4 regions of the Vibrio fluvialis genome follow, and region 4 is predicted to be linked to each of the others. Evidence: predicted binding sites of a transcription regulator. Region 4 holds the regulator's gene; each other region holds the start of a gene.
The links. The regulator PurR, encoded in region 4, represses purine synthesis genes. The targets are predictions, from matches to a motif close to TNANGNAAACGTTTNCNTNA.

Region 1 (8,044 bases), 790 kb from region 4:
ATACATTCCGCGTGCTGTGCCTGAGTGGAAAGTGAACCAGGCGCAGGCACTGTACGAAAAGCATTACGATGAACTGCAACGCATTGGCAAAGAGTACGGCGTGCAGCCGCGCTTTATTGTGGCGTTATGGGGCGTGGAAAGTAACTTTGGTGCGCACATGGGTCGTTACAGCGTGATTGATGCGTTGTCGACTATGGCCTACGAAGGTCGCCGTGAAGAATTTTTCCGTAAGGAAACGATGGCCGCACTACAAATTCTGCAGCAGGGCCACATCAAAGCCGATGAAATGAAAGGTTCATGGGCTGGTGCGATGGGTCAGTGCCAGTTTATGCCAAGTTCCTTTTTGGCGTTCGCCGCCGATGGTAATGGCGATGGCAAGAAAGACATTTGGGGTAGCAAAGAAGATGTGTTTGCTTCCACGGCCAACTATCTGAGCCAGTCCGGGTGGGATGACAAGTACACCTGGGGACGCCAGGTGAAAATCCCGAAAGGGTTTGATCACGCGCTGGAAGGTCGCCAGGCCGAGAAAGGCAAGTTCCTGCAAGAGTGGAGCAAACTCGGTGTTACCCGCTACGACGGTAAACCGCTGCCCAAGCTGGATGACGACATCAAAGCCTGGTTGATCATGCCGGACGACGAAAGTGGCCGTATTTATCTGGTGTACAACAACTACAATGTACTGATGAAGTGGAACCGCTCGTATTACTTTGCGCTCGCGGTCAGTCACTTAGCCGACCGAATCAAATTTTAACCACTAAGGGCTCTGCAGAGCCCTTAATTATATCCCCCCACACTGCAAGAGGATTAATTTGCGGTGTACTAAGCCAAATCAGGAGTTGATGTGTTAGCAGACCGGGCCAGTCAGATGGTGATGTTCGCTGCGCTGATCAAACATCAGAGCTTTACCGCCGCTGCGCGCAATTTAGGCGTGTCGGTGTCGCACGTCAGTAAACAGCTGGCGCAACTCGAAGCCTCGGTGGGCATCAAGCTGGTTCAGCGCACCACGCGCAGTTTTACGGTGACGGAAGCCGGTGAGTCGTTCTATCGCCATTGTGAGCAGTTGGTTGATTTGGTCAGCGATGCCGATAATGAGCTGATTAACCAGCGTGAGGAAGTCTCTGGCCTGCTGCGTCTGGGGTTGTCGCAATCCTTTGGCTCGCTGCATGTATTGCCCGCGCTTGAAGAGCTGCGTCAGCAGTATCCGAACTTGCAGGTCGAAGTACATCTGTTCGACTACAAAATCGATATGCTGAGCGAAGGGCTCGATTTGTGGATCACCAGTAACGAACATCTGCCGGAAGGCTATATTGCCCAGCGCCTCGCGGATTGCAAGTTTGTGGTGGCCGCCTCCCCGGATTATCTGTTGCATCACTCCACACCGCAGACACCGAACGATCTGTTGGATCACAACTGCCTCATCTATCGCAGCTGGGATCGAGACTACACGCGCTGGGCGTTCCGTAACCGTGAGCAGCAACTGAGCATCAAAGTCTCCGGCAACTATTCGGTCGACTTGGCTGAAGCGGTGCGTGATGCCGCAGTGTCAGGGTGGGGGATTGCGTATCTGGCCACCTATCTGATCCGCGATGAATTTCGCAGTGGCAAACTTATTCAACTGCTGCCGGACTGGCAGGCCAGCCAGAATATGCCCTTCTATGCCGTTTATCCCAGTCGCCAACATCTGCCTAAAAAAACCTCGGCCGTGATCGAATTTCTCAAACAGAAAATTGGTGAACCGTGTTACTGGGATACCCAACTGGAACCCTATGTTCGCCTGCCATCGTTGTGATGGATTGTTTCTTGTTTTCAAAACATTTTTTCCATTTGGAAAAACAACTCAATAGCAAACGTTTAGTCAGCGTTAAATCAATGGGTTATGAGTAACGTGGAATGGATTGCGTTTCTGAACACAGCTGATTAACAAACCCGAGTTGCGCACACGTTTTCCTGCTATACAATCCGACGCCTTTCCTGTTCCCCTTTTATTTGGATGGCGTTATGTCTTCTCTTATTGGTGTTGTGGCAATTCTGGTCATTGCCTGGTTACTTTCTACAGATAGAAAAAATATTCAGCTGCACACAGTGGCGCTGGCGTTTGCTCTGCAAGTGATTTTTGCGTTGTTGGTGTTGTACGTACCCGCGGGTAAAGAAGTGCTGCATGCGGTAACCGAAAGTGTGTCGAAGCTGATCAACTATGGCCAGGAAGGCATTGCGTTTATCTTTGGCGGCATTGCAACTGGCAGTGTTGGTTTTGTGTTTGCCGTAAACGTGCTGGGCATCATCATCTTCTTCTCAGCGCTGATCTCCGGTTTGTACCACATCGGCCTGATGCCGAAAGTGATCAACCTGATTGGCGGCGGCATTCAGAAACTACTGGGTACTGGCCGTGCTGAGTCACTGTCAGCGACTGCGAACATTTTCGTCGGCATGGTCGAAGCGCCTCTGGTGGTAAAACCTTACCTGAAGCAAATGAGCGATTCGCAATTCTTCGCAGTGATGACCTGTGGTTTGGCATCGGTTGCGGGTGGCACGCTGGTGGGCTATGCATCGCTGGGTGTGGATTTGAGCTATCTGATTGCGGCCGCGTTTATGTCTGCACCAGCGGGTTTGCTGATGGCCAAACTGCTGGTACCAGAGCAGGACACGGTCGACGTTCAGGTTGAATCGCACGAACTGGATCTGCCGCAAGCGACTAACGTGGTGGAAGCCGTAGCTGACGGTGCGATGTCCGGTGTGCGTATTGCCGTAGCGGTGGGCGGGACTTTGCTGGCGTTTGTCAGTGTGATTGCGCTGCTGAACGGCATGTTGGGCTGGGTTGGCGGACTGTTTGGTATCGAACTGAGTTTCCAACTGATTCTGGGCTATCTGTTCGCACCACTGGCTTGGCTGATTGGTATTCCATGGAACGAAGCCATCACGGCAGGTTCGCTGATCGGTAACAAGATCGTGGTGAACGAGTTTGTCGCCTTTATCCAATTGATGGATGTGAAATCGCAGCTGAGCGCACATTCGCAGGCTATCGTAACCTTCGCGCTGTGTGGCTTTGCCAATATCTCCAGCATGGCAATTTTGATTGGTGGTTTGGGTAGCCTGGTCCCTGAGCGTCGTAGCTTCATCTCCAAATACGGTTTTCGCGCGATCGCCGCTGGCGTTCTGGCGAACCTGATGAGCGCTTCGATTGCCGGCGTGATTCTGTCACTGTAAGTGCTTTCTTAAGCTAAAAAGAACCCCAGCCTAGGCTGGGGTTTTTGCTTTTGGAACTTGCTAAACAGCATCACTTATTGGTGTGGTACTGCTCGCAGGCCAGCATGGTGTTTTCAATCAGGCTGGCAACGGTCATTGGGCCAACACCACCCGGAACCGGCGTAATGAAGCTGGCGCGAGTACGAGCTACATCGTATTCCACATCGCCAACCAGTTTACCAGTGTCGAGACGGTTGATACCGACATCGACCACGATCGCGCCTTCTTTGATCCACGCGCCCGGAATGAAATTCGGCTTACCGACCGCAACCACCAGTACGTCAGCCTGACGGACGTGATGTTCCAGATCTTTGGTAAAGCGGTGACAAGTTGTCGTCGTACAGCCAGCCAGCAGCAGTTCCAGTGTCATTGGGCGACCGACAATGTTCGAAGCGCCCACGATGACCGCGTGTTTGCCGCGCAGCGGAATGTTGTAGCGATCCAACAGCGTAATGATGCCTTTTGGCGTGCAAGAGCGCAGCTTAGGAATGCGCTGAGCCAAACGACCGACGTTGTAAGGATGGAAACCATCGACGTCTTTTTCCGGAACGATGCGCTCCAGCACCTGAGTGGAGTCAATGCCGGCAGGCAGAGGCAGCTGAACCAGAATGCCGTCGATTTCCGGATCGTTATTCAGTTGATCAACCAGAGCCAACAGTTCGTTTTCGGTGGCGGTTGCCGGTAAGTCAAACGACTTAGAAACAAATCCCACTTCTTCACAAGCGCGGCGTTTACTGCCCACGTAGACCTGAGAAGCCGGGTCTTCACCCACTAAAACCACAGCCAGACCCGGTGCGCGCAGCCCTGCTTGAGTGCGAGCCTTAACACGGGCCGCAACCTCGGAACGTACTGTCTGAGAAATGAGTGTTCCATCAATATTTTGAGCAGTCATGACTTTCCTTACACATTCGTAGTGAAAATTTTTGCGCGCATTGTCGCAGATATTTTGAAGAACATCTATAAGCAAACGTTTGCTTTGTTCTGTTTTTCAGCACTTATTGTCTGAGTGACAAAATTTTGGTCATTTGAAACATAATGTTAGACAAAGCCGTTGATTTACCCTCTCTAACTCGTATAATCCTCTCCCTGTAGCGCGCCCTTAGCTCAGCTGGATAGAGCACGTCCCTTCTAAGGATGTGGTCGTAGGTTCGAATCCTACAGGGCGTGCCATTTATTCCAAGCCTCAGCAGTTTCTGCTGGGGCTTTTTCGTTTCTGGCGCTCCATTGGTGAGCATATTGTATACCTGCTTCAACGAGAAATGTGTCGCTACTATCACTTCGTTTTGAGAGTAAGGTGCGAGTCGCTTTGGATTCGAGGGACAGTTTGAGTATTACTACTCACTGGTGGCTTTAAATCAGAATGTTTTCTCCACTGAGTGATAGAAATAAGAAACCCCACCGAAGTGGGGTTGATTTGCCGAAAATGAACTAGGCCTCGTCGGCAGGGAGCAAGAACAGCCCTCTCGGGTTGAACTCGAGATAAGCGTGCTTGGTCAGCTCCTGGCGAAATTGGGCTGAGTTGAGTTGCAGCAGCAGCTCCTGATCGTGCCATTTGACTGTGACTTCATACATTGAACCCATATACGCGTATTTGAGTACCTCACATGCCTGGCTGTTTTCGCCCTGCGTACTCAGGGTAATGGCTTCCGGGCGAACACCAATCTGATATTCTCCCTTCGCTTTGCCTTGCGTTGCCTCTGGGTCGGCATCGATCGCGTAACCATGAATGTGAATACGTTCACCGTCGAAATGGCCCTGAAACAGATTCGCTTCACCCATAAAGTTCGCCATAAACATCGATTTCGGCGACTTGTAGAGCTCTTGCGGCGAGCCAATCTGCATAATCTCTCCGCTTTTCATCACGATCACCGTATCCGATACCGCAAAGGCTTCAGCCTGATCGTGCGTGACATACAACGAGGTAATGTCGAAACGTTGTTGCAACTCGCGAATGGTTTCACGCATGCTGCGGCGCAGGTTGGCGTCCAGGTTACTTAAGGGTTCGTCGAATAACAGCACTTTGGGTTTGAGTACCAGAGCCCGGGCGAGGGCAACGCGTTGCTGCTGGCCACCGGAGATCTGATCGACAAAGCGCTCACCCATGCCTTCCAAGTCGACGATTTTCAACGCTTCATCGACCCGCTGGCGAATTTCTTCGGCCGGGAGTTTGAGCATTTTTAGCCCATATGCCACGTTCTCATACAAAGACATATGCGGGAAAAGGGCGTACGACTGGAACACCATACAGATATCGCGCTGCTGAATGGAACGTTCCGTCACATCTTCACCGTCGATAAAGATTTGGCCGCTGGTGGGTTTTTCCAGTCCGGCCACCAAACGCAGCACAGTCGTTTTACCGCAGCCCGACGGACCGAGCAGGGTCACCAGGCTGCCTTTCTTAATTTCCAAATCCAGATTACCGATCACGGTATTGTTACCGAATCGCTTGCAGATGTTTTTCAGTACAACGAAGTTTTGTTTTTCCATGGTGACATCTCCTAGGAATCTTGGTTGGTGGCTTTGGAGCGGGAAATACGAGCTTCACCGACCAATAAATCAAACAACAGAATGATGGCTAACATCACCACAATCAGGACAGAGCCATACGCAATGGCAATCCCGTATTCACCGTCTTCGACGCGGTTCAGAATGTACGACGTGGCAACACGGGTTTCCGGGGTAACCAGAAAGATAATCGCGCTCACCGTCGTCATCGCACGCACAAAGCTGTAGACCAGTGTCGACAGAATCGCCGGGCGCAGCAGTGGCAGGATGATGTGACGAATGGTTTGCAGGGAACTGGCGCGCAGGCTCAATGACGCTTCATCAAGTGATTTATCGAGCTGACCAAGTCCGGCGATACCGGAGCGAATGCCCACCGGCACGTTACGCATCACCATCGAGATCACCACAATTGCCGCGGTGCCTGTCAGGTAAATAGGCGCATCGTTAAACGCCAGAATATACGACACCCCCGCCACGGTGCCCGGAACGGCAAAGCAGAGCATGGTCGAGAATTCGATGACCTTTTTACCGTAGAACTGCTGACGAACCACTACATACGCAATCAGCAATCCGAACAGGGCGGTGATTGGCGCAGCGACACCTGCGTAAATCATGGTCGTGATGAGTGACGGCCAGGCACCATCAGACATGCCGTTGCCAAACAGGTTGAGGTAGTTTTGCAGTGTGAGCGTGTAATCCACCCCCCAGTTCACGGTGAAACTACCAAAGAAGATGCTGCCGTACAGAAGCACGTTAAACACCATCCAGACATACAACGTCAAGGTGACGCCCAGTTTGAGTGACGCTGGCATATCCTGCACGTCACCACGATAGGCCTTGCCGGAAATCGTGACGTAGGAACGTTGCCCAATCCACAGATACTGGACGACAAAGATGGCCAGAGAGAACAGAAGCAGCACAGAACCCAGCGTACTGGCGGAGGCATAATCGAGCTGTGCGCCGGCGATGTAGAAGTAGATTTGGGTCGCCAGAACGTCAAAGCTTCCCCCCAGCACCAACGGGTTACTGAAATCAGCCAGCGACTGCACGAAAATAATCAGGAACGAGTTAGCGAGCGCCGGTTTCAAGAGCGGAATAATGATGCCAAAGAATGTCTGATAGCGGTTGGCTTTCAGCGTGTAAGACGCCTCTTCCAGTGACGGATGGAGGGATTTGAGGGCGCCATCCAGAATCATGAACGACATTGGCGCAAAGGCGAGAACCTGAGCCAGCCAAATGCCGGTAAAACCATATAACCAGTTGGTTTTTTGCAGCCCGAACCAGTCCACCATCAATTCAGTGATGTAACCAGAGCGTCCCAGCATTAAGGTCACGCCGAGTCCGACGATGAACGGCGGGGTCACGATGGGCAGAATGGAAAACACGCGGGCAATAAACGCCGACCGTTTGGCGATGCGCGTGGTATAAATGGCGAAGATCAAACCAAAGAACGTGGCACCCACCCCCACCGCAATGCCCAGAACGATGGAGTTGCGGATCACCGACAGGGTATGAGATTGCGAGAGAATCTCCATAAATTGCCACGCGGTCCATTGGCCCATCTCATCTTTGAACATCGGCAGAAAAATCGCGATGCTTGGAAAAATAATGAAAATGGCAATCAGCAAAATAATGCTGATGAGCGACCCAATCACAAAATGGTCGCCGCCCAAATATTCAAGGCGGGCGAAAGCCGTGGTCATGACAGCGCCAAGCGCAATAAACAGCAAGATGGTGGAATAACCCAAACCCTGATGCGCCAGCCAGGAGCTGATTAGTATCACCAGCATGCACAGCGCGGAATAGCCGATATCCAGATAATGGCGGACTTTGTGCTGGCGTCCAGCGGGTTGCAGTGGGCGAACAATCAGAAAAAGAGGCAGGCTGAACCAGAGCCAGGAAATATTGACAGAGCTCCAGCCCATCGCGTCGTAAAACTCGTCTGCGGTCGATTCAAACAGACCATAGTCCAAAGCAAAGGATGGCAGAAGGATAAAGCTAAACACCATCACGCCAAGCCAGTAAAAAACGGCGTCGATGCGCCGTGGCTGGCTGGTCGTGAGGTTCAAAGCCTGAATTTGCTCGTTCATGTTGGAACCTTTTTTTGAGCTGCACTCAGCCTGCCCGCCAGAACCAGCAGACTGAGTGTCAGGTGATGAAAGCCGTCAGAGGACGGTCAGAAAGAACCGATGGATTAGTTGCCCATCTTGACGTCGTTCACCCATTTGGTGATCAAACGCTTACGCTCATCGGAAGAACCGTAGGTTTCCATGTCGTAATTAATCAATTTGAGGTC
Region 2 (8,044 bases), on a different contig from region 4:
GCACTGGTAATGTCGATGTGTGGCTCGGCATTCGGCAAATCCACGCCAGCGTGCTTTTCAATCATGCTGTTGTAGCGGCGCGCGACATCAATAAAGTGCGAGAAGTGCTCTTCAATCCGTTCATGCATGACAGGCACTAACGGATAAAGATTCACAAATTCCGGCACCACCACCGTGAAGTTATGAAATACGTAGCGTTTCATAAAATTGAGGTTTTTGACCGGAAAGGTAAAAAACATGCTGTTCGGCAAAGTCGCCGTCTTGCCGGTGTAATGATACTGGCCATGTTGCAGGTCGATTTCCTGAATCACCGTCGCCATCATGTTGTGCTCAATCACTTCGCCGCTCAGTTTGCCGACTTCAATCCAGTCGCCAATGCGGAATGAGCGCGAGCTGGCGCGCTGAATCGAACCGGTAAAACAGAGGATGATCTCTTTGGACGCAACCACAATAGCCACGGCTATCGCGGTAACAGACAACGCAAACTGGCTGATCTCCGGTTGCCACAAGACAAACAGCACAAACAAGGTGGCGGCAAAGGTACCGTTTTTGGTACTCGACATCCATTTCCGTTGATGTTCGGTTAAAAATGCCGCATCGCCACGGATCTGCGACAGCGCAACCCGGCGCATGAACACCGCGAACAGTAAAATGATGAGTGTAAATATAAGTTTGTGTGTCAGCAGATAATCGATAACCGCGTTGAGCTTCTCCACTACCTTCTCCTACTTTCTGTGCACAGCGACTGCCATTCATCTCTGCGGATGATTAAACTCTGTGATTAATTCAAATTTGGGGCATTGTAACCAAGTAACGCGGGAGTGTCGGCACAGGCTGCTCGTTCTATGCGCCCTGTCAAAGGTTTATCCCTATCCCGCTTAACTAGTGCGCAGGCAGTTGAATAAACGTGGGCGTCAAGAGATTCCGCCACAAAACAAAGCGCCGCTTTACAGAGGCAAAGCGGCGCCGGAATATAAGAAGATGAGGACAATTAGCGATAATGATGCGCGGTATTTTCCGCCAGTTTCACAATCACTCGAACTGCCTGTTCCATGCCTTCAATGGTAATGAATTCATGAATACCGTGGAAGTTGTAGCCACCAGTAAAAATGTTCGGACATGGCAACCCCATGAATGACAAACGTGCGCCATCAGTCCCGCCACGAATCGGTTTGATCAGCGGCTGTACATCGCACGCTTCCATCGCTGTTTTCGCTAACTCAATGATGTGCGGATGCGGTTCAATCATCTCTTTCATGTTGGCATAGCAGTCGTTGACCACTAACTCCACATGGCCTTTCTTGAGTTGACGGTTTAACTCGTCCACCGTTTGCTGCAAAAACGCTTTGCGAGCTTGTAAGCCCTCACGTTCAAAATCGCGGATCAAGTAATCCAGTTGCGTTTTCGCCACGCCCATTTTGGCAGACTTAAGATGATAGAAACCCTGATAGCCTTCGGTGCACTCCGGTGTTTCCTGCTCTGGCATCATCAGGATAAAGCGCGCTGCGATGTGCATCGCATTCACCATCTTGCCTTTGGCAGTCCCCGGGTGCACGTTCACGCCGTGACAAATCACTTCCGCGCTCGCGGCGTGGAAATTTTCATATTCCAACTCGCCCACAGGTCCACCATCAACGGTATATGCCCACTGCGCGCCAAACTTCTTCACGTCAAAATGATTCGCGCCGCGGCCAATCTCTTCATCCGGGGTGAAAGCAATGCAAATATCCCCGTGGGGAATCGAAGGATCCGCCATCAGCATTTCGACTGCGGTTATGATTTCCGCGATACCCGCCTTGTTGTCGGCTCCGAGCAGAGTGTTGCCATCAGTGGTGATGATGTTGTAACCATGCAGATGATGCAGATCCGGGTATTGAATCGGTGACAGTACTTCGTCTCCCTTACCCAGCGCGATGTCGCCACCCTGATAGTTTTCTACGATTTGCGGTTTCACATGCTTACCGGGGGCATCGGGTGCGGTGTCCATGTGCGCGATAAAGCCGATCGGCGGCACCGGATAATTCACATTGGACGGCAGCTTAGCCATGACATAACCATGCTCGTCCATACTGACCTCGCTCAGCCCCAGTTCCAGCAGCTCGTCGTGCAGCGCCAGAGCAAACACCTTCTGACCGGTCGAACTCGGGCAGTGGTGGTTTTTCGGTTTCGATTGAGTGTCGTAGGTTACATAGCGTAGAAAACGCCCCACAAGATTATCCATAGCAAGTCTCACTGTCTGTCAAAACGCAGTTGAGCTTCTCCTCAACTGAAAGAAAACGCGCTTACTCCCAGCGATGCAACATTCGGTGCTGAGATACGCAGCCAATTGCAATCCATAGTACGGATTCTTCAGGAGGATGATTTGCTATAAATCAGTTTTTGGTGGATTAGAACAGAAACGCCCGCCTCAGGAAGAGACGGGCGTGAAAAGCATTACAGCGAGATAAAGATGCCGGCTAAACAGGCACTCATCAGGTTAGCCAACGTACCAGCCAGTACCGCTTTGATGCCGAGGTTTGCCACTTCAGAGCGGCGCTCTGGCGCGATTACCCCAATCGAACCCAACTGAATCGCAATAGAACCAATATTGGCAAAGCCACACAGTGCAAAAGTCACAATCACTTGCGAGTGCTCACTCAGCAGTGCACGGTGGTCAACAAAGTCGATGAAGGCAACGAACTCGTTCATCACGATTTTCTGACCAATGTAAGAACCCGCCATCAGCACATCACTGCTTGGCACGCCAATCACCCATGCCAGTGGCGAGAACAGGTAGCCAAACAGCGCTTGCAGAGTGACGCCGCTAAAGCCCAGCACTTCACCCAAGCTTTCCAGACCCGTGTTGACCATGGCGATCACGCTGACGAACGCGATCAGCATGGTGCCAACCGCCACCGCGACTTTCATACCGTTCATCGCGCCGCTCGCCAGAGCATCAATCACGTTGCTGTCTTTAGCGCTGTCCATTTCAATATCGCTCTGATCCACTGGCGTATCGCGCTCTGGCACAATGATTTTCGCCATCAGCAGGCTGCCAGGAGCCGCCATGAAACTTGCCGCAATCAGGTATTTCAGATCCACACCCAGGCCGGCGTAGCCACCCAGCACGCTGCCCGCAACCGATGCCATACCGCCCGCCATTACCGCAAACAGCTCTGAACGGGTCATGCGTGACAGGAACGGACGCACCAACAGCGGAGATTCACCCTGCGATAAAAAGATGTTGCCCGTTGCCACCAGCGATTCGGCTTTACTGGTGCCGAGGAATTTCTGAATACCACCACCGATGAACTCAATCACCTTTTGCATGATGCCGAGGTAGTAAAGCGCAGAAATCAGCGCGCTGAAGAAAATGATGATGGGCAGGACGCGAATAGCAAAGATAAAACCCGAATTCGCCAGGTCACCAAACAGGAAGTTGATGCCCGCATCGGCAAAGCCCAATAGGCTGGAAACGCCGCCACTCAATGACGCCAGCGCGCTTTGCCCCCAAGGGAAATAAAGTACCAGCGCGGCAAAACCCACTTGCAGTAAAAGCGCGCGGGAGACAGTTTTCCAGTTGATTGATTTGCGGCTTTCCGATAACGCCACCGCGCACAGTACCAGCACCAGAACACCGATGAATCCAAATAAAAGTGTCATTGTTTTACCCAGTTAAAAGTTTGTAATAAAAGGAAAAACCAAAAACTTGGTAAAGGAGGAAGCACGCACCTCATCGGCAATGTCGGCAGACAGCGCACTGTGAAGAGAGAACAAATTGTTCATGAGAGATCACCTTATACAAGCGTTGGATGGATCGCAGCTGGTCCGGTCCGTGGGGTCATTCACAGTTCCATGTGACGGCTTGTATTGGCTGAGCACCGGCTCATAGCCGGGCGGAAAGTATAGCGATAGAAAATAGAACTTCATCACATTTTTTGACGCAAACGTTCAAGCGTTCATCCATTGAACAATTGATCAACACATTGGGTAATAAAGGTGACGAGCTATGCACCCAAGCACATTTCAAATGCTACTTCGCTTCCAGAATAGAATAAAAAAGACGCGATACTCAGCCTGTAATTTGCAGTTTGAGCTATCGCGTCTACGTTTAACTAAGTCTCTCTAAAATCCCTTTAGATACTAAAATCACTAACAACGTCATTGCCTCTTGTGATCTGTCTTCGGATCCTTGAGGCGCTTTTATTTGTGCGTTCAGCGATTAAAGCACAGGGGTAAAGTTCACTGTACTCGTTGTTCCCACAGTCAGCGTCACTTCAGCCACTTGGCCATCCGGGTTTGGAATGGTCAGGCCGTCGTACTGAATCGAGCTGTCGTCATCACCGTCACAATTAAACGCAACGGTATAATCCCCTTCCGGAAGATAACCAAAGGCATAGCTGCCATCATCAGCCACTTCCGTAGAGCTGTATGGAGAGACCACGCCATCTGGCACCACGGTGTTAAATTCAGAATCGCTTTCGTCCACCAGGTCGCCCAGCGTCGATGCCGCTACGCTGCCCTGATAGAGGTACACATATTTGCCAGTACTCAGCGAACAGGTGCCTTCATCAAAGAGGGTTGGGTCGACGGTGCCAGACAAATTGGTGGCTTCATCGTTGCTCACAATAGACACACCATGAGGTTTCAAAATGTAACCATTGGTGCTGCCACTGCTGCCACGCATCACCAGTGAGTATCGCAGATCAAATTCAATTGTGAACGCTTGTGTGGCTTCATCGCTGACAGTGAAGCTGCCCAGTTGCAGCTTATTACTAGGTTGCTTGAGCGCCTGAGTGCCATCTTCATCCACGACGAAATTCACGTTCGATTCGGTGCTGATGTGCAGGATCAGGTTTTTATAAGTACCCACCGGGATCGACTGGCTGGTGATGATCAACTTCGAGTCGGTACCTTGATAATCCATCAAGTCAATCTGTTCATAATCCATACTGGGATCCGAAGGATTGACGTCCAGATAGATCGACGACCCGTCTGCTTGAACCAGCTCTACCTGAGTAAAACCGATGGTAACGGAGCTTGCGCTGTCGACTGGTGCATCTGAAACCGAAAAGGAAACTTTAGACGTTTGTACAGATGAATCATCGCCGCCACCGCAGCCCGCAAGTAAAAGAGCAGCACTGCTGAGTGCCATCCAAGGTAAGATTTTCATGTTCACACCACTTATTGATACACTCATCAATTATAGTGCGAAAAAATCGTTCCTCGACAACGTAGTGAGCATTCTGGCAGTAACCTGACAAATTGACGCAATTTTACAGAACGCTGTCATTTTAAGTGTAAAAAAGTCTTTTAAATCAAATACAATCGAAGACCTATCCACGTTGTTAAGTTTATAAACTCCTGTCTTTTCAATGTATTAGCCGCAGTGGCCGCTGCGGCTATTTTTTTATCTATTTTTCGCTCCCCCACAACATCCTGCTACCCATCGAGGCCGTCTCTATCATCACTTGCGTGCCATCAGACGCAAACGTCTCGCCACTCAGTACATCCGTCAGTGACTGCGGCCAGTTGAGTTCCACCGTCTGACTGCGGGATGACTTGTTGATGATCACCACGCCTTTTTCACCACGGCTGAACACCAGCAGATCATCATTGGCTTCAATGTTCACCATCGGCAAACCGTGCATGCGGTTGTGAAATGCGATTCTGGCGACCATCTGCGTATCGCGCCAGCTGTCCCGCCAGCGCGGCTTCCCTGCTCCATCACGAATACCACTCGGATCCAGATCGGTGTAGATCAATGGCACGCCACCGTCACGTCCCAATACATAGCTGTATGCCAGCGCTTCACATTGTGGCGTCATCACCAGATTGGCGAATACATCGTTGTTGGGAATGTCATGGGTGATGGCAAACGTAATCGCCCGCTCTTTGGAGAGCGCTTCACCAAAACAATAGGGATCAATCAACCCTTTCAGGCTGCCACCCGGTTGCAGTGCATTAAACAGCGTCTGGAACAGCGGAAAGTCGTAGGCCCCAAGTCGGGTCTCTTCCAGATACGGCTGCAAAAACAGCTGATACTCTTCCTTGGTTGCACCACCATCGGTGATAATTTCACCAAAGATGTGCACATCGCGGGTAATCTCTTCCGTCCAGACTTTTTTCAGATGCTCAATCGTCATGTGCTTAGCGGCATCAATTCGAAAGCCTTTTACACCGAGATTTTTCAGCGCCAACAGGTAGTGTTGCTGCTGTGTCACTACATGGTCGTTGTCTCGCAGTGTCGGCAAACCTTGGTCATGCGGGCCGCCGGTAATGCGCCCGTTCTGCACCTGCCATTTGTCTTTCCAATCTTTAATTCCGAAGGCTTCGACGAAATCATCTTCGTTGAACAACGGCTGAGACAAATCGCCGAACAGACACTGTTTCTGGTAGTAGCCTGAACGCTTGCGATAGGCCTTCATATCCGCCTCACTCGGATATTGCAGATCAAGCCGCTGTTTGGATTCATTGGCCATGTGGTTAAACACCACATCAGCATATACGCGAAGATCCAGCGCCTTTAACGCGTTGATCATGTTAATAAAGTCTTCGGTGTTGCCAAGTTGGTTGTCGATAACCCGATAGTCCTGCGGCTGATAACGCTGCCACCAGGGAGTACCGGATGGGTGTTGATAAGATTTCATCGGTGGCGAAACCAGCACCGCTTTGTAGCCAGCCTGCTCAATAACGCCAGCTCGCTCAGTAATCAAAGAATATGGCCAGTCGAACGCATGCAAAATGACATCCGTCGGATGAGAACTGATCATGATTTATGCTCCTTCTGCGTTAGCAAGCGAAGAAAACGAAGAAAGTGAATGCAGCTTGCTAATCTTGACGCTGATTATAAATCGACCAATCATGTCGCAATCCCCCTTTGGAGAATAATTTATGGTTGAGAGTCAGGGCGTAGATCGTCGATCTTGCACCGATTTGGTTAAACTTTGACTCACTCCCAAGTAACCGATCATGCAAAAGCTATACTTAGTTGCAGGGTCTACCCCCATCTGAGCGTGGCCACTGGCCACAATCCAGCAAACTCAAACTGTTACAAACACACCCATTAAACGACGGAGATTGAAATGCGCACACTTCGAATTGACATCGTCTCCGATGTTGTCTGCCCTTGGTGCATCATCGGTTACAAAAGGCTGCAAGCCGCACTCAGCATCCTGTCAAACGAAGTCCGGGCGGAGATCCACTGGCACCCGTTTGAACTTAACCCCACCATGGCTCCGGGCGGCGAAAATCTGCGTGAACATCTGGCCCGCAAATACGGCACGACACCACAAGCCAGTCAGCAAGCACGGGATACGCTCATCCGCTTTGGCCAGGAAGTCGGCTTTTCATTTCAATTTTTTGATGACATGCGTATCTACAACACACGTAAAGCCCATCAACTGCTGATGTGGGCGAATCAACACCACAAGCAGGGCGAACTGGAAATGCTGATGTTCGATGCATACTTCTGTCATGGCCAAGTGATGGACGATGATGAAGTGCTGCTCGGCCTCACAGAGCAGGTCGGCCTCAACCGGGCCGAATGCCAGCAGGTTCTGGCGGACGAATCCTGGGCGAAAGCGGTAGCCAATACCGAGCAGCAATGGTTGCAGGCGGGCATTCACGCCGTGCCGGCGATCATCATCGAGCAGCGCCATCTGATATCCGGGGCGCAAACCACCGAGAACCTCTTGCAGATGCTGCGTGAGATTGTCAGCAAATCACCAACGCACTAACGTTCCGTTGATGCAGAAAAAGAAAAAGGCACCGAGAGGTGCCTTTTGGATTCGATTGAACGCAGCTTAGTGAACGGGCGTGTCAGATTCTGCGAAGAACTTACCGAAGTACTGTTCCATCACTTCCGGCGTCAGTTTGCCTTCCGCTTCAAGCTTTTTCAGCTCAGCAGCAATCGCTTTCTGCTCTTCCAGGCTTGGCAGCGCCACCTCTGGCTCGCTACCCATTTCCTGTGACATCTGCTCCAGTTCTTTCTCAAAATCGCTCATCTTACTTACCTAATTGTTCATAAATCACTGAGGGGGAGTTTACCCAACTACCCCGCCTG
Region 3 (8,044 bases), 1.7 Mb from region 4:
CGAAGGCACCAAAGCATCTCTGCTAAGTTCTCTGGATGTCAAGAGTAGGTAAGGTTCTTCGCGTTGCATCGAATTAAACCACATGCTCCACCGCTTGTGCGGGCCCCCGTCAATTCATTTGAGTTTTAATCTTGCGACCGTACTCCCCAGGCGGTCTACTTAACGCGTTAGCTCCGAAAGCCACGGCTCAAGGCCACAACCTCCAAGTAGACATCGTTTACGGCGTGGACTACCAGGGTATCTAATCCTGTTTGCTCCCCACGCTTTCGCATCTGAGTGTCAGTATCTGTCCAGGGGGCCGCCTTCGCCACCGGTATTCCTTCAGATCTCTACGCATTTCACCGCTACACCTGAAATTCTACCCCCCTCTACAGTACTCTAGCCTGCCAGTTTCAAATGCAATTCCGAGGTTGAGCCCCGGGCTTTCACATCTGACTTAACAAACCACCTGCATGCGCTTTACGCCCAGTAATTCCGATTAACGCTCGCACCCTCCGTATTACCGCGGCTGCTGGCACGGAGTTAGCCGGTGCTTCTTCTGCAGCTAACGTCAAAAGATACCGCTATTAACGATACCTCCTTCCTCACTGCTGAAAGTACTTTACAACCCGAAGGCCTTCTTCATACACGCGGCATGGCTGCATCAGGCTTGCGCCCATTGTGCAATATTCCCCACTGCTGCCTCCCGTAGGAGTCTGGACCGTGTCTCAGTTCCAGTGTGGCTGATCATCCTCTCAGACCAGCTAGGGATCGTCGCCTTGGTGAGCCCTTACCTCACCAACTAGCTAATCCCACCTGGGCATATCCTGACGCGAGAGGCCCGAAGGTCCCCCTCTTTGAGCCGAAGCTATCATGCGGTATTAGCCATCGTTTCCAATGGTTATCCCCCACATCAGGGCAATTTCCCAGGCATTACTCACCCGTCCGCCGCTCGCCGCCCAACAAATCCCCCGAAGGTTCAATGTTGTCGCTGCCGCTCGACTTGCATGTGTTAGGCCTGCCGCCAGCGTTCAATCTGAGCCATGATCAAACTCTTCAATTAAAGTTTTGGCTCAATGAATACTGATAACATTACTATGTAATGTTGAATTGACTGTGCTCGATACCGAAGTATCAAATTGGTCACTCAGTTCATTGATAAATCTTTTGCGATTATCATCAACGAGTGCCCACACAGATTGATAGGTTTATATTGTTAAAGAGCTTTCTTCCTGCTTCAGCGACTGAGTCACCGTGGAAGAGGCGGCCATTTTAGCGAGATAAACTGTCGTGTCAAACACTTTTTTCAGTTTATTTTCGCGAGCTTTTCAGCTCTGAAAACGACCTTGCTGAACTGCTTTTGTTTCTTTCGAAGCTTTGCCGTGTCAGCGAGGGGGCATTATAGAGATCGAGCTCACATTGGCAAGCGCTTTTTCACGTTTTTTTTGATTTTTTAACTGTTTGACTGTTTTTTATTCACCAAGGGCTATTTCTACTACTCTTTCACTTCTAAACTGCCCTCAACAGCCCAGATAAGGAGGCGTAATGAGCGCTATTCGTAGTTATAAAGGAATCACTCCACAGATCGGTGAACGTGTCTATATAGATGAGAGTTCCGTTCTCGTTGGCGACATCAAGATTGGTAATGACGCCAGTATTTGGCCTCTGGTGGCGGCTCGCGGTGATGTGAACCACATTGTGATCGGCGCGCGCTCCAATATTCAGGATGGAAGTGTGTTGCATGTGACGCACAAGAATAACGAAAATCCAGACGGCTATCCGCTGATTATCGGTGAAGACGTGACCGTCGGGCATAAAGTGATGTTGCATGGCTGCACCATCCAAGATCGCGTGTTAGTCGGCATGGGCGCTATCGTATTGGATGGCGTAGTAGTAGAAAGTGATGTGATGATCGGTGCGGGCAGTTTAGTCCCACCTGGAAAACGCTTAGAAAGCGGCTATCTATATATAGGCAGCCCGGTGAAACAGGCTCGTCCTCTAAATGAAAAAGAAAGAGCCTTTTTAGTAAAGTCCGCACAAAACTACGTTCAGAATAAAAATGACTACCTGACGTCGGTTGAAGCCGTTAGCTAACCACTTCGATTTGTCCGCGCTGGTTGTAGTCTTCTTCTTCAATCAGCGCTTCAGCTATTTCTTCCAAATCAAAACGCAGTGTCTGAAAAATAGCCAGAGCCTGTTGCTCACCATCAATCGTCTCTGCCGACAGACGGCTGAGTTCGGCAAGCGTCACGACACATTCAATGAGCGCTCCGGCCTGCTGTGCAGGAAACACCACGGCTTGCAGCTCATCATTCCAAGTTTGCATATCCGGAAATAAGATCGATTGGTTCATGATTAACCTTCTAAATTTTTGCGCAGTTCACGCAGAATCTGTTTCGTCCCCGGACGTAAACCACGCCATAACATAAAACTTTCTGCCGCCTGCCCCACCAGCATCCCCAAACCGTCATACGCCTGAGCACACCCACTGTCTAATGCCCATTGGTTGAAAATGGTGTGACCTTTACCATACATCATGTCGTACGCCACACTGGTCGGCTGGAAAATCGCGGCGGAGATATCCGGTAAGGCACCATCCAGACTGGCCGACGTCGAGTTGATGATGACATCAAAACCGGAATTCAGCTGCGCCATTTCCACAGCGTTCACCTTACCGTACGGAGCAAAGCTCTCCGCTAACTGCTGCGCTTTGGCAAAGGTGCGGTTCGTAATGGTGATGCTGGCTGGCTGTTTATCTAATAAAGGCTTGAGCACACCACGCGCCGCGCCGCCGGAACCAATCAACAGAATTCGCGCGTCTTGCAACGGCACCTGATGCAACATCAGATCCTGCACCAGACCTTCACCATCCGTGTTATCCCCCAGAATACCGCCATCATCGAGTTTTTTAAGCGTGTTAACCGCGCCAGCCAGTTGCGCCCGTTCCGTCAAGCGGGTGGCAAACGTGAACGCCGCTTCTTTAAACGGAACGGTGATGTTGCACCCTTTACCGCCGTGGGCAAAGAAATCTGTCGCAGCTTGCACAAAACCATCCACGGGCGCGAGTTGCGCGGTGTAGGTCATGGCCTGATTGGTTTGACGGGCAAATAAGGTATGAATGAAAGGTGATTTACTGTGGCCGATCGGGTTGCCGAACACCGCATACTGATCGTATTGAAAATCCATGTTCCTGCCTGAAAGAAAGAGGGTCGCTGTATGCGACCCTATCACTCACTACTGACTCTGTCACCACTCGCGCGGTACTAAAAATTGCTGTAATTCCGCTTCGGCGCTCCCCGCCTGTGGCTGATAACGATATTCCCAGCGCGCCAACGGCGGCATTGACATCAGAATCGACTCGGTGCGTCCACCCGATTGCAGGCCAAACAACGTGCCGCGGTCAAAGACCAAGTTAAATTCGACATAACGGCCACGACGGTAGAGCTGGAACTCGCGTTCGCGTTCGCCATACGGTGTCGCTTTGCGGCGCTCGACAATCGGCAGATACGCCTGCGTGTACCCCTCGCCGACCGCCTTAATATAGTCAAAGCACTGCTCAAAGCTCCACTGATTGAGATCGTCAAAGAACAGCCCGCCGATACCGCGGGTTTCCTCGCGATGCGGCAGATAGAAGTAACGATCGCACCATGCTTTATGCTCGGCGTAAACGTCATCACCAAACGGCGCGCACAGTGCTTTTGCCACACGGTGCCACTCATGACAATCCTGCTCAAACGGATAGAAGGGCGTGAGATCAAATCCGCCGCCAAACCACCAAATCGGCGCCTCACCCTCTTTTTCCGCAATGAAAAAACGCACGTTCGCGTGCGAAGTCGGTACGTATGGGTTATTGGGATGCATCACTAATGACACGCCCATCGCTTCAAAGCGGCGTCCGGCCAGTTCCGGGCGGTGTGCGGTTGCCGATGCGGGCATCTGCTGACCTTCCACATGGGAGAAATTCACCCCGCCCTGTTCAAACACATGACCATGACGCATCACGCGCGTACGACCGCCGCCGCCGAGCTTTTCGCCTGGTTCACGATGCCAGGCATCTTCTTCAAATTTGGCACCGCCATCGACGGCTTCCAACTGCTGGCAAATGCTGTCTTGTAGCGACAACAGAAATTGTTTGACGGCTTCTTTATTGATGGTTGGCATCGTTACTTCCTTTGCTGACTTAGCCTTGTCTCAGTACCTGGAGCGTTTTGGCATCGCGAATCTCGCTGGGTTTATTGCGTCCGCCCGTTTCGCCTTGCAGAATCGCCACCAGCTGATCACCGAGTTGCTGTTCGACTTCCTGCGTGGTCATGCACGGTGGCAAACCGGACAGATTCGCGCTGGTTGAGGTCAGCGGCTTGCCATACGCCAAACACAGCTTCCGCACCAACGGATGATCGGTCACGCGCACGGCGATGGTATCAAACTGGCCGCTCACCCAATGCGAGACACGCTGGCTGGCTGGCATGATCCAGGTCACCGGCCCCGGCCAGGTCGACTGCACTCGCTCCAACTGCTCTTGAGTCAGTTGGCTTTCATCAATATAAGGCAGCAGTTGTTGGTACGACGCAGCGATCAGAATCAGGCCCTTCTCGACCGGACGCTGCTTGAGTTGCAGCAACTTTTCAATCGCCTGCGGATTGTCCGGATCACACCCGACACCAAACACACCTTCAGTGGGATAAGCGATCACTTCACCGGACTGCAACGCTTGCAGTGTATGTTCAAAATTATTCACCAGAGTTTCCTAAGTTGAGCTGACTTTTTTATTTGCGGCCTAGTGTACAAATTATCCGGCGCAACGGCTAAATCTAATTCGGGATAAATTATACCGCTACACTTTCAATCACTGCGCAAACGTTTGCTTGAAAGAAAAATCCCCGTATAATGCGCGCACAAAAGCTCACCTAATTTATAACGCTTGAAGGAGTTTGAGATGAAAGTCGGCATTATCATGGGTTCAAAATCGGATTGGCCAACCATGAAGCTTGCAGCAGAGATGCTGGATCAATTTGGTGTTGCTTACGAAACCAAAGTGGTTTCCGCGCACCGTACCCCTCAACTTCTGGCCGATTACGCCACCAGTGCCAAAGAGCGTGGACTAAAAGTGATCATCGCTGGCGCTGGCGGCGCGGCGCACCTTCCCGGCATGACAGCTGCATTCACCAGCCTACCCGTACTGGGCGTTCCGGTACAGTCGCGTGCGTTGTCGGGTATCGACTCTCTTTATTCTATCGTTCAGATGCCTAAAGGCATCGCGGTCGGCACTCTGGCGATTGGTGAAGCTGGCGCTGCGAATGCAGGGCTGCTGGCCGCACAAATCCTTGGTGCGTTTGATGAAAGCGTGATGGCGAAAGTGGAAGCGTTCCGCGCCGCACAAACCGAAGCCGTGCTGGCTAACCCAAACCCAGCCGAGGAATAAATCATGCACGTATTGGTATTAGGTTCCGGTCAACTCGCGCGCATGATGTCTCTGGCCGGGGCGCCGCTCAACATTGAAATTTCCGCCTTTGACGTCAATACCCAGAACGTGGTGCATCCGCTGACTCAGGCTGTAATTGGCCATGGTTTGGAACAGGCAATTACCGGTGCGGATGTGATTACCGCCGAATTTGAACACATTCCTCACGATGTGCTGGCCGTGTGTGAACGCAGCGGAAAATTTCTGCCAAGTACCGACGCGATTAAAGCCGGTGGCGATCGCCGTCTGGAAAAAGCACTGCTGGACAACGCGGGCGTACGCAACGCCAAATACGCAGTGATCACCAACCGCGCTGAATTTGATGCTGCAATTGATTACGTCGGCATTCCCATGGTGCTGAAAACCGCCTTGGGTGGCTATGATGGCAAAGGCCAATGGCGTCTCAAAACCCCACAAGATAGCGAAACGATTTGGGCCGACATGGCACAAGCACTGGCGGCATCTGAGCAACAGGCGATTGTGGCGGAAGAGTTCGTGCCCTTTGATCGCGAAGTGTCGCTGGTTGGCGCGCGTGGCAAAGATGGCGAGATCGCGGTGTATCCACTGGCTGAGAACGTGCACGTGAACGGCGTCCTCAGCCTGTCGACCGCTATTGATGCGCCAGAATTACAAGAGCAAGCGAAGCAGATGTTTACCGCCGTGGCTGAAAGCCTGAATTACGTCGGCGTGCTGGCGCTGGAGTTTTTCGACGTCCAGGGGACGTTGCTGGTCAATGAAATTGCGCCGCGCGTGCACAACTCTGGCCACTGGACTCAGCAGGGCGCAGAAACCTGTCAGTTTGAAAATCATCTACGCGCAGTGTGCGGACTGCCACTGGGCAGCACCAAGCTGATTCGCGAAACTGCGATGATCAACATTCTGGGTGAAGACACCTTGCCTGATGCCCTGCTGGCGATGGAAGGCTGCCATATTCACTGGTATGGCAAAGACAAACGTCCCGGACGCAAAATGGGTCACATCAACGTCACCGCCGATTACAGTGGCGAATTACAACGTAAGCTATGTCAACTGGCAGCCGTTCTCGATCCAACAGCCTTTCCGGCGGTACAGGAAGTGGCGCAGCAGATTAAGCACTAGACCCTGAATTCAATACCAACAAAAACGGCGCGATTAAGCGCCGTTTTTCATTTCAGTTTGAGTGTGACCACATTTTTTGTCGGCACACTGATACTTGGTACCACTGGCGAGTTTCTTTTCAATCAGCAACGGATAACCGCACGCTTGACACTGCCCCATCACGGGTGGTTGATTGAGTGCAAATTTGCATTTTGGAAACGCGTCACAAGCAAAAAATGCCTTGCCAAAGCGATTCTTACGTTCAACCAAATGGCCTTTGCCACATTCGGGGCAAGTAATCTGGGTTTCTACCACCAATTCTTGTGGTGCCGTGTCCGGCGACTCAATATGATGACATTCAGGATAATGGCTACAGCCGATAAACATACCGTAGCGTCCCTGCCGTAACACCAGTTCATGTCCACACTCCGGGCACGGCACGCCAAGCTCTTTGATGATATGGCCGTCATTCTGATGTAGGGGTTTAATGAAGTCGCAGCCAGGATACTGACTGCAACCCAAGAAAGGACCGTGTTTGCCGTGTCGAAGCTGCAACGCAGCGCCGCATTTGGGACACGGTTCGTGATTCAGCGCCTGCTCATGGGCTGAAAACAACTGGTGATCGATTTTTTTACCGCTCATGTGTACTACTTACGTTGCCACTGATCTTACTTAATGAACAATACCTTGCTCTTTGCTGTACAACAGCTCTTCCATTAGCGTGTAAGCATTTTCATTCCCTGGCACATTAAATAACACCATCAGAATGATCCACTTGAGGTCATCAAGTTCGAACTCATTGGTTTCCAAGCCCATGACGCGATCAATCACCATCTCACGCGTTTCAGGTGTCAGCACTTTGATTTGCTCAAGGAACATCAAAAAACCGCGCGATTCCGTATCCAAACGCTCCATTTCCTGCGCGGTAAAGATACGCACTGATGTGGCCGCGCTGGTTGCGATCGCGGAATGTGCATCGGTCTGCTGCAGCGCAGCCAGCTCTTCTAACCAGTGAAGGGCTTTGTAGATGTCTTTTTGGTGAAATCCGGCCCGAAGCAGTTCATCTTCGAGTTCGTCTTGGTCCACTTGCAACTCTGCATCGCTATGGATATAAGTTTCAAATAGATACATCAGAATATCCATCATCATAGCTAGCCCCTCCCCTTACGAATATAGCCACCGGAAACTGCAACAACATGCCCTGAAAGCTCAAGCTCCAGGAGCTGCATCATGACATCCTGGACAGGTATATTGGTCCTGTTTGCAAGAATATCAACTGGTGTAGCCTCTCCCCCTACGTTAGCTAACAGCTCGGGAAATGGCAATTCTTCTTCGTTATATGTGCCAGAAAAAAGTTCTGTCTGCTCAGGTTGTGACTGATTTCGGCTCCAGTCCATCAAACTGCTGACTTCTTCGAGAATATGATCGACATGTTGTACCAAACACGCCCCTTGTCGAATCAACTGGTTACTGCCGAGGCTATTCGGGTTGCGAATTGAGCCCGGCACGACAAACACCTCTCGGCTC
Region 4 (8,044 bases):
ATCGCAGATAAAAATTCTGCTCCTGTGATTCTGGAAACGGAACTGACTCACTGGCCTCATATTCGTTACCAGGTTCGTCAGCGCGAACTGGATGGAGTGCCTGTCTATCTCATCGACTGCGACCCGTATTTTGACCGTCCTGAGCTGTATGCGGAAAGCAATCAGGCTTATCCCGATAATGGCGAACGTTTTGGTTTCTTTTCCGCCGCCTGTCTGGATGTGTTACCAAAACTCAATATCAAACCCGATATTATTCACGCCAACGATTGGCACACGGGATTGGTGCCATTTTTGCTCAAAACCCGCTACCGTGAAGACCACTACTTTGACGGTGTAAAGAGCGTTATTACGATTCATAACGCGATGTTTAAAGGCATATTCTCCTACCATCAACTGGAAGTGATTCCGGAACTGAATCTGTCTGGTATGGAGTTTTTGCAATACGGGCATGACCACATCAGCATGCTTCGTGCGGGGATTGCTTTCGCCGACAAAATTAATGCGGTCAGCCCGAACTATGCATCGGAGCTGTTAACGCCACTGGGTTCTCACGGTTTGGTGGATGATTTTGTCCGACGCGCCAGAGATCTGCATGGCATTATTAACGGTTGTGACTATACCGAGTGGAACCCGAAAACAGACAGTTACCTACCCAAAACATACAGTGATGAAGCGGTTTCGCTAAAACAGGGCAAGGCGGCGAGTAAAGCGCTGCTGCAGGAAGAATTGCAACTGCCGAAACGCGACATTCCTCTGTTTGGCATGGTGTGCCGCCTGACTCACCAGAAAGGCTTCCACTACATTTTACCTATCTTGGAACATTTCCTACGCAACGACGTGCAACTGGTCATTGTAGGAACAGGTGAACCCGAAGTTGCCGCGAAACTGCATAAGATTGCTGCAGCGCACTCGGACAAATTTGCCTTTGTTGAGGCCTATAGCAATCGCTTTGCGCACTTAGTTGAAGCAGGCTCCGATTTTTTCCTGATGCCATCCGAGTTCGAAGCATGTGGTCTGAACCAAATCTACAGCATGGCCTATGGCACCTTGCCGATTGTGCGTGAAGTCGGTGGGTTAAAAGATACGGTGCTGGATTACGATAAGTACCCGAACGAAGCCACTGGTTTTGGCTTCCAGGAACCGTCTCCAGAAGCGCTGCTTATCACCATGCAACGTGCGTTGCTGTTTTATCTGCAACACCCGGATGAAATGCTAAAAGTGCAGCAGAGAGCGATGCAGAGAGATTTCAGTTGGCGAGAATCGGCGCTGGATTACATCAAAATGTACCGACTGGCGATATTTGATTGATTCGATACAACGGGGCGCATAAGCGCTCCGTTTTTTTAGCGACGTAAACGATCCACCAAACAGATTTTTACAACTAGAGTGCTATTCGCGTCTGGCTTTGTGGTAGTCTTTGCCACGTTATCAACTCCTAGCTCAGTGGTATTCATGTCTGACAGTCTGCTGTTTCACAAAACCTTCGTACATCCTACCAGTCAGGAGTGGGTGGTCTTTGTGCATGGTGCAGGTGGCAGTTCGTCGATTTGGTTCAAACAAATCAAAGCCTATAAACAGCATTTCAACTTATTACTTATTGACCTGCGCGGGCACGGTAAATCCGGTGAGCTGATTAAAGGCTTGATGTCCAAACGTTATACGTTTCAGTCGGTTACTCAGGATGTGTTGCGGGTTCTCGATCACCTGAAAATTCACTCGGCTCATTTTGTGGGTATGTCGCTGGGTACCATTATTGTGCGGAATGTGGCTGAGATATCTGCCGGGCGCGTACGCTCGATGGTGCTTGGTGGAGCGATTACTCGGCTTAACATCCGCTCACAGGTATTAGTGAAACTTGGCCATTTCAGTCAGCACTTTATCCCTTACATGTGGCTGTATCGCCTATTTGCCTATATTGTGATGCCACAACGCAGTCAGAAAGAGTCCCGCCATCTTTTTATCCATGAAGCGCGTAAATTGTGCCAGAAAGAATTCAAACGCTGGTATACCCTGACAGCGGAAGTGAATCCGTTGATGCGTTACTTCAAGGAGCGTGAGCTGGCAATCCCGACGCTGTATCTGATGGGCGAGCGGGACTACATGTTTATCCAACCGGTCAAAGAAATGGTCGCTGCTCACCAGCAGAGTGAACTGCATGAAATTCCTGATTGTGGCCACGTCTGCAACGTAGAGCAGCCCGATGTCTTTAATCAGGTGTCTATTGAGTTTATTCAGCAGCAGATTCGCTCTTAATCTGCCAAGTCATCGGCTTTTCCGCAATTCCAGCATACGGCAAACTGACGTTCATTAAGCTCACCACAATGTGCACACTGCCATGGTGTTGAACGGGAACTGCTGGACGGGCTTTGATAATCTTCAATGATAGCTTGCGCCCGCTCATGCTGAGTCACGTCATACAACCAGATGTAAGGCGCAGTTTCATCATTCATCGGCAACTCACCGCGCAGACCAAACAAACCTTCTCCACGCACCTCACAGGCAATATTGGCTTGTTTTAGCAGTTCGCACAGCAAGTGTGCTTCCGTCGGATTGGCGGCTATGAATATTTTCATCGTTGTACCGTGTTGGCAGAGCGTCTGACCAGCCGGTTCATCACCCATTTCATGAGCAGTGGAAACACCCCAAGTAAGGCGAATGACAGCAACACCGATGGCGAGACAATGCCGGATAATGAATCAATTTGTGCCAGTTGTGTGCCGGCGTTTAGATACACCGCAGTGCCAGGCAGCATACCCAACTGGCTGACCCAATAGTAGCGGGCAACGTTAATGGGACTTAGGCCCATCAAGAGGTTTATCAGAAAGAACGGGAATACAGGGATCAGCCGTAATGACAGCAAATAAAACGCGCCATCACGCTCAACGCCTTGGTTGATTGCGTTCAATTTGTCACCAAATCGTTGTTGAACCCAGTCTCGAAGCAGATAACGGCTGCTCAGAAAGGCTAGTGTTGCACCGATGGTACTGGCGAAAGAGACAAGCAAAAGACTGAGCCAAAAGCCGAACAATGCTGCTCCAAGCAATGTGACAACGGCTGCGCCGGGTATCGAGAACGCCGTAATCAAGACGTAGCTGACAAAGTAAATCAGGGCAGCAGCAAGCAAATGTTCGGCGATATAGTCCGACAACAGCGCTTGCTGAGCTTTGGCATTGTCCAGAGTGAGGTATTGACTGAACGTGAGCCCTAATCCAATGATCACGGCCAGCAAAATTAAGCCTAGAACTAACTTCTTACTCATCGATGTTTCTCGTTATACGGTTATCTAAGGTATACGTAACCAGACAGGGAAAAGCGATATTTTCTTTCACCCAAAGAAAAAAGCATCCGTGAACGGATGCTTTTAATGAAGTTGCTCTCAAAAAGGTTTACGACAAACGCTGTAACAACTCGTCGCGACGCGTTTGAGGGATAACTGACCAGTGCTTGCCCTCAATGGCGCCTTCAAGTGCCCACAGAAGCTCCAAGCCGACATCTGAAGAATGTGATTGTCTAACGGCTTTGTAAGCTTCTACGGCACCTTTCTCCTGCAGATCTTCCACCGTTTCGATGCCGGCTTTTTTCAGCATTCGTTCGGTTGCAAGGCGCAGGTTAGGGAGATCTTTAAGACGATCCGGCTTCGCTTGGGCTTGAGTCTCACGCTCATCTTTGGCCACTGCTAATGCCGCTTTCGCGTCTTCCAGAATTTTTGCGGTGTCTAACCAACAGTCTTCCGGCAAAGCGAAATACTTGGTTACAACGGGAAATCCGCGCTTTTTATAAACATAAGGCTCGTAGCCTTGTTGTTTGAACTTGGCTGTTGAAGCATCGTCGGCGCGAATGTGAAGTCTGTCGTTAACCACCAATGCGAACATTGTGTCATCAACAAAAATCCCAAAGCCACCAAACATTGAACGAGATTTAACGCGTCCAAATTGCTCAAAGAGCCGCATTGAATCTTTTAGTATTGGTTTATCCATGCTGTAAGTCTCGGTGTATTAATTAATACGCCACCAAAGTCAGGTCCGAGAAAATAGCAAAAGAATGCAGAGAGTATGTCAGTTAGGAGTCAACTTCTTAGTGTATGCATTTTTGCCATCGGTAACCCCGCTACCTACCCGAATTGGGTTTAGGCCGGAGGCTTTGCGTCCCACCTTTTCAGATGGTTTGCCCTGTGCGTGACATTTCCTTCAAAAAAAGGATAATCAAAAATTTGGATAAACATCACATTTACCTTGTGCAAATGTGATGTTATTCAAATATATATGTCCAACCATTGCAACTTGATTCATTGATTTTGAATCTAAATAGACAATTCAGACATGTTGATTTTCTGCAAAGTTATTGTTTTGTCAAGTCTTTTACTGTGTCGCGCTCTACAATCTCCGGATGCATCTCGAAGATACGGCGATCGTGCTCTTTATCTTTGATTCGTTCGAGTAATATTTCGAATGCGTTTTTACCCACACGACGTTTAGGTTGGTGGATAGTGGTTAGCGGTGGAGAGAAATACTCTGCCAGCTCAATGTTGTCATAACCGATAACCGACATATCTTCCGGAACACGAATCCCACGTTGTTGCAGGCGGCTCATTAAGCCAAGCGCCATTGTATCGTTAAAACAGAATACAGCGGTTGGACGTTTGTCCATGGCGATGATTTTATCTGCGGCCAGTACGGCGGTGTCACACTCGAAGTTACCTTCCAGAATCCAGTCTTCGCGGACAGGCAGGTTTGCTTCTGCCATCGCACGGCGGAAACCAGCAATACGTTCCTGACAGGCGGCTTTAACGAAATGGCCACTCAGGCAAGCGATATCAGTATGACCGCGGTCAGTCAGGTATTTAGTAGCCAGATAACCCCCTTCTTCGGAGTTATCGATGATCTTATCAGCCTGAGAGGTCTCTGGACCCCAATCCATGATCACCTTAGGAATGTCAGAATGGCTTTCCAACATTTCCAGCAGTTCTTCGGTCAGGTCAGAACACATAACCAAAATACCGTCTACGCGCTTTTCCGCCAGCATGCGGATGTAGTCGCGTTGCTTTTCGTAAATACCACCGGTGTTACACAGGATCAGCGTGTAACCCTGACGGTAACAGTAGCTTTCCACACCATCGATCACTTCGGAGAAGAAGAGGTTGGTGGACTGAGTGACCAACATACCAATTGTTCGTGTGGTGTTGCACTTTAGGCTTCGAGCTACAGCGCTCGGTGCATAGTTCAGCTCTTTAACAGCATCCATCACTTTTTCTTGTGTGGCTTCTGCAACAAATCGAGTTTTATTAATTACGTGAGATACGGTTGTTGTTGAAACGCCAGCCAGGCGTGCAACGTCTTTAATCGTAGCCATAGGTTTGTCCTGTCGATGACTGCTGAGCGCAACAAAATGCGTCGTGCTATCAGATTCAGCAGCGGTTAGGCTTGTACTGCAAGTGAAGCCTAAAAGTAGTAAAAACACAAAAACCGCTCGAAAACAGCGGTTTGCATCTTAAATTCATATTTTATCGTTTGCGGGCAATATAGTAGTCCGCAACGCGTGAACTCGCAACGAAATTCATCGGATGAGATCAAATGATCGTCACAAAGTTCGCGCGATATTCTTCAATTTGTGAGCATGATAGCGAACTATTCGTCAGTCAAATAAGCCTGATCAAGTTGCAGGAAGGCGACCAGAAGCTCGCTGACTGCGGCGTAAAAACCAAATTGATCAAGCGACTGGCAACGGGTCGCGAAAGTTGGTACCCAACTCAAGAGATGAGATTGGATAAATTCGGCCTGTTCAGAAAAGGCTTGTTCCATATGTGACTGTTTTTCCAGTTCGTTGGACCGAATAATCATATGTCCCAAGAAATCCAACTCGACAGCCAAATGATCAGCTGGTTCGTTCAGTGAGTCGTGAATCGCAACGCCGTGCTGTTTCATCAAGTCAGCCATTTCTTGTGCCGGAGTATCGTTCAACAGGCCTGTTTTACCAAGGTAAACGGAGGCGTAGGGCAGGGCTGAATCCTTGTCTGACTTTAAAAACAGGTCGCAAAAGTCGGCCGCCAATTCAAGGCGGGCATCGTCACGGTCGAGCAAGCGGTTCAGTGCTTCCACCAGATGCGTCACCGCCGCTTTCAGTCCGGCGTTTTCACTCAAGCCAGTCAGAAAGGCACGAATTTCGGGTGAATGATATTGCTCGATCTCTTTATCACTGAGCTCTTTACTGAACAAACTCGACAACCACCAATAAATTTCGGCGCGCTTTTCGTTAAATGCTTTTACTTCTTGCATGGTTAGACTCCGGATACTTTCTCCCTATAAGTCTAAACAATAAACATGAATAGCAATAACGCAAACCATGAAAAAATATGAACAAATACGTCAGCAAATTAATAGCTTGCTCAGAGATTGCTTTGAATCAATAAACCCTGAGGTTTTTGGATTGGAGACTAGAATTATGACTGTTTATGAATAGAATTACGGAGTATTTCGAATGAGCATAAAGTGGTGTCAATGAGCTATCACATACTAGTTGTTGAAGACGACATCGTTACCCGCAGTAAGCTGGCTGGTTACTTTCAGAAAGAGGGTTATCAGGTAACAGAGGCTGAAAATGGGGTAGAGATGCGTCAGGCGCTCAGTGAACATGACATTGACCTGGTGATGCTGGACATCAACTTGCCAGGTGAAGATGGTTTGTTACTGACGCGAGAACTTCGCGGGCAATCAGATATTGGAATCATTCTGGTTACTGGACGCACGGATAGCATCGACAGAATTATTGGCCTCGAAATGGGTGCTGACGATTATGTCACCAAACCGCTTGAACTACGTGAGCTGTTGGTTCGCGTGAAAAATTTATTGTGGCGTATTTCCACTGCTTGCCACTGCAATCACGAACTCGAGCCGGACGACGACAAGCTCGTGCGTTTTGGCGAATGGACGTTTGATATCCAGCGCCGTTCATTAACTCGTAATGGCGAACCTGTGCGTTTAACGAAGGCGGAGTATGAGCTGTTGGTTGCTTTGTCGGCGTACCCTAATCAGGTGCTCAGCCGCGAGCGTATTCTCAATATGATCAGTCATCGGGTCGATGCGCCGAATGATCGCACCATCGATGTGTTGATTCGTCGTATGCGTGCCAAGATGGAGTTTGATCCAAAGAACCCGCAGATCTTTGTGACTGTGCATGGTGAAGGTTACATGTTTGCAGGTGATTAAGCGTTGACGCAGAAAGAAAAAGACCCGCTTCAGCGGGTCTTTTTTTGTTTCTTCCCATGCAGTGTTTACTGCAACGTAGTTTCGGCGTTATTGATTGGCGCGGTCTGTTCATGGCCGGCTACCCAGTCACGCAGTGACTGCCAAATCAAGCCCATACTTTCGTACCAGTAACGTTCTGTCTGCTCCAAATACAGCGCTTTGGGGGTGTATTTATCCCAAGGCTGACTGATATTGGTTTGAGCCAGAAAGTTGGTCGGGGCTGGAATAGGCTGTAAGCCCGCAGAGTGGAACTCATTTAACGCGCGTTGCATGTGACTGGCTGACGTCACCAGCACCAGTTTACGTTGCTGCACGAATGCCGCGGCCTGACGTGCTTCTTCCCAGGTATCTTTTGCTGTTTCCAGCAAAATGATATCGGATTTCGCAACGCCCAGCGCCAGCGCGACTCGAGCCAGCATGCGGGCATGACTGAACTCACTACCACCTGCGTAACCTGACAGGATCAGTTTCGAACCCGGATACAAACGCATAATGCGGATACCCTCGGTCAGACGCATTAATGCCGCGCGACTCAGTTCCGATGTCGGTGGAATTTGGTCGTCGACGACATGCCCGTTACCCAGCACCATCACGTAATCAATCGTGCCGTCAACCGGCAGGAAGGCTGTATACTGACGCTCTAAAGGCATCAAGAGACGACTGGACACAGGCTGGAATGAAATTAAGAAAATGCCAAACAGAGAAAATAAAACAACAAGACATCCGGTTTTGCGTTTGGCGGTGAACATGATCAGCATCAGGCCCACAAATCCAATAATCAACAACGCCGGAAGTGGCATCAG

Region 1: the regulator PurR is predicted to act here: its motif matches at 1,932-1,951, upstream of DYA43_RS09355 (NupC/NupG family nucleoside CNT transporter).
Region 2: the regulator PurR is predicted to act here: its motif matches at 3,919-3,938, upstream of DYA43_RS16435 (NupC/NupG family nucleoside CNT transporter).
Region 3: the regulator PurR is predicted to act here: its motif matches at 4,829-4,848, upstream of purE (5-(carboxyamino)imidazole ribonucleotide mutase).

Annotation. Positions count from the first base shown of each region.
Region 1 covers NZ_UHIP01000001.1:1,989,112-1,997,155, reverse strand. Annotated here, with positions in the region: gene DYA43_RS09365 (lytic murein transglycosylase) at 1-751, shown strand, start outside; gene DYA43_RS09360 (LysR family transcriptional regulator) at 842-1,789, shown strand; gene DYA43_RS09355 (NupC/NupG family nucleoside CNT transporter) at 1,999-3,204, shown strand; gene folD (bifunctional methylenetetrahydrofolate dehydrogenase/methenyltetrahydrofolate cyclohydrolase FolD) at 3,275-4,135, opposite strand; tRNA gene DYA43_RS09345 (tRNA-Arg) at 4,337-4,413, shown strand; gene fbpC (ferric ABC transporter ATP-binding protein) at 4,672-5,730, opposite strand; gene DYA43_RS09330 (ABC transporter permease) at 5,742-7,838, opposite strand; gene DYA43_RS09325 (ABC transporter substrate-binding protein) at 7,943-8,044, opposite strand, start outside.
Region 2 covers NZ_UHIP01000002.1:295,457-303,500, forward strand. Annotated here, with positions in the region: gene DYA43_RS16425 (mechanosensitive ion channel family protein) at 1-716, opposite strand, end outside; gene pepT (peptidase T) at 992-2,221, opposite strand; gene DYA43_RS16435 (NupC/NupG family nucleoside CNT transporter) at 2,434-3,642, opposite strand; gene DYA43_RS16440 (DUF4382 domain-containing protein) at 4,202-5,152, opposite strand; gene DYA43_RS16445 (alpha-amylase family glycosyl hydrolase) at 5,394-6,752, opposite strand; gene DYA43_RS16450 (DsbA family oxidoreductase) at 7,065-7,718, shown strand; gene DYA43_RS16455 (restriction endonuclease subunit S domain-containing protein) at 7,785-7,985, opposite strand.
Region 3 covers NZ_UHIP01000001.1:2,931,810-2,939,853, forward strand. Annotated here, with positions in the region: rRNA gene DYA43_RS13800 (16S ribosomal RNA) at 1-1,042, opposite strand, end outside; gene DYA43_RS13810 (gamma carbonic anhydrase family protein) at 1,525-2,073, shown strand; gene DYA43_RS13815 (DUF1488 family protein) at 2,066-2,332, opposite strand; gene aroE (shikimate dehydrogenase) at 2,335-3,165, opposite strand; gene hemF (oxygen-dependent coproporphyrinogen oxidase) at 3,226-4,140, opposite strand; gene tsaC (L-threonylcarbamoyladenylate synthase type 1 TsaC) at 4,160-4,717, opposite strand; gene purE (5-(carboxyamino)imidazole ribonucleotide mutase) at 4,916-5,401, shown strand; gene DYA43_RS13840 (5-(carboxyamino)imidazole ribonucleotide synthase) at 5,405-6,538, shown strand; gene DYA43_RS13845 (DNA topoisomerase family protein) at 6,572-7,159, opposite strand; gene DYA43_RS13850 (DUF494 family protein) at 7,190-7,666, opposite strand; gene dprA (DNA-processing protein DprA) at 7,669-8,044, opposite strand, start outside.
Region 4 covers NZ_UHIP01000001.1:1,197,747-1,205,790, forward strand. Annotated here, with positions in the region: gene glgA (glycogen synthase GlgA) at 1-1,308, shown strand, start outside; gene DYA43_RS05735 (alpha/beta fold hydrolase) at 1,453-2,253, shown strand; gene DYA43_RS05740 (putative signal transducing protein) at 2,250-2,573, opposite strand; gene DYA43_RS05745 (TVP38/TMEM64 family protein) at 2,570-3,259, opposite strand; gene DYA43_RS05750 (TfoX/Sxy family DNA transformation protein) at 3,387-3,977, opposite strand; cyclic di-GMP riboswitch class I at 4,095-4,179, opposite strand; gene purR (HTH-type transcriptional repressor PurR) at 4,339-5,349, opposite strand; gene torD (molecular chaperone TorD) at 5,625-6,272, opposite strand; gene torR (two-component system response regulator TorR) at 6,495-7,202, shown strand; gene elyC (envelope biogenesis factor ElyC) at 7,268-8,044, opposite strand, start outside.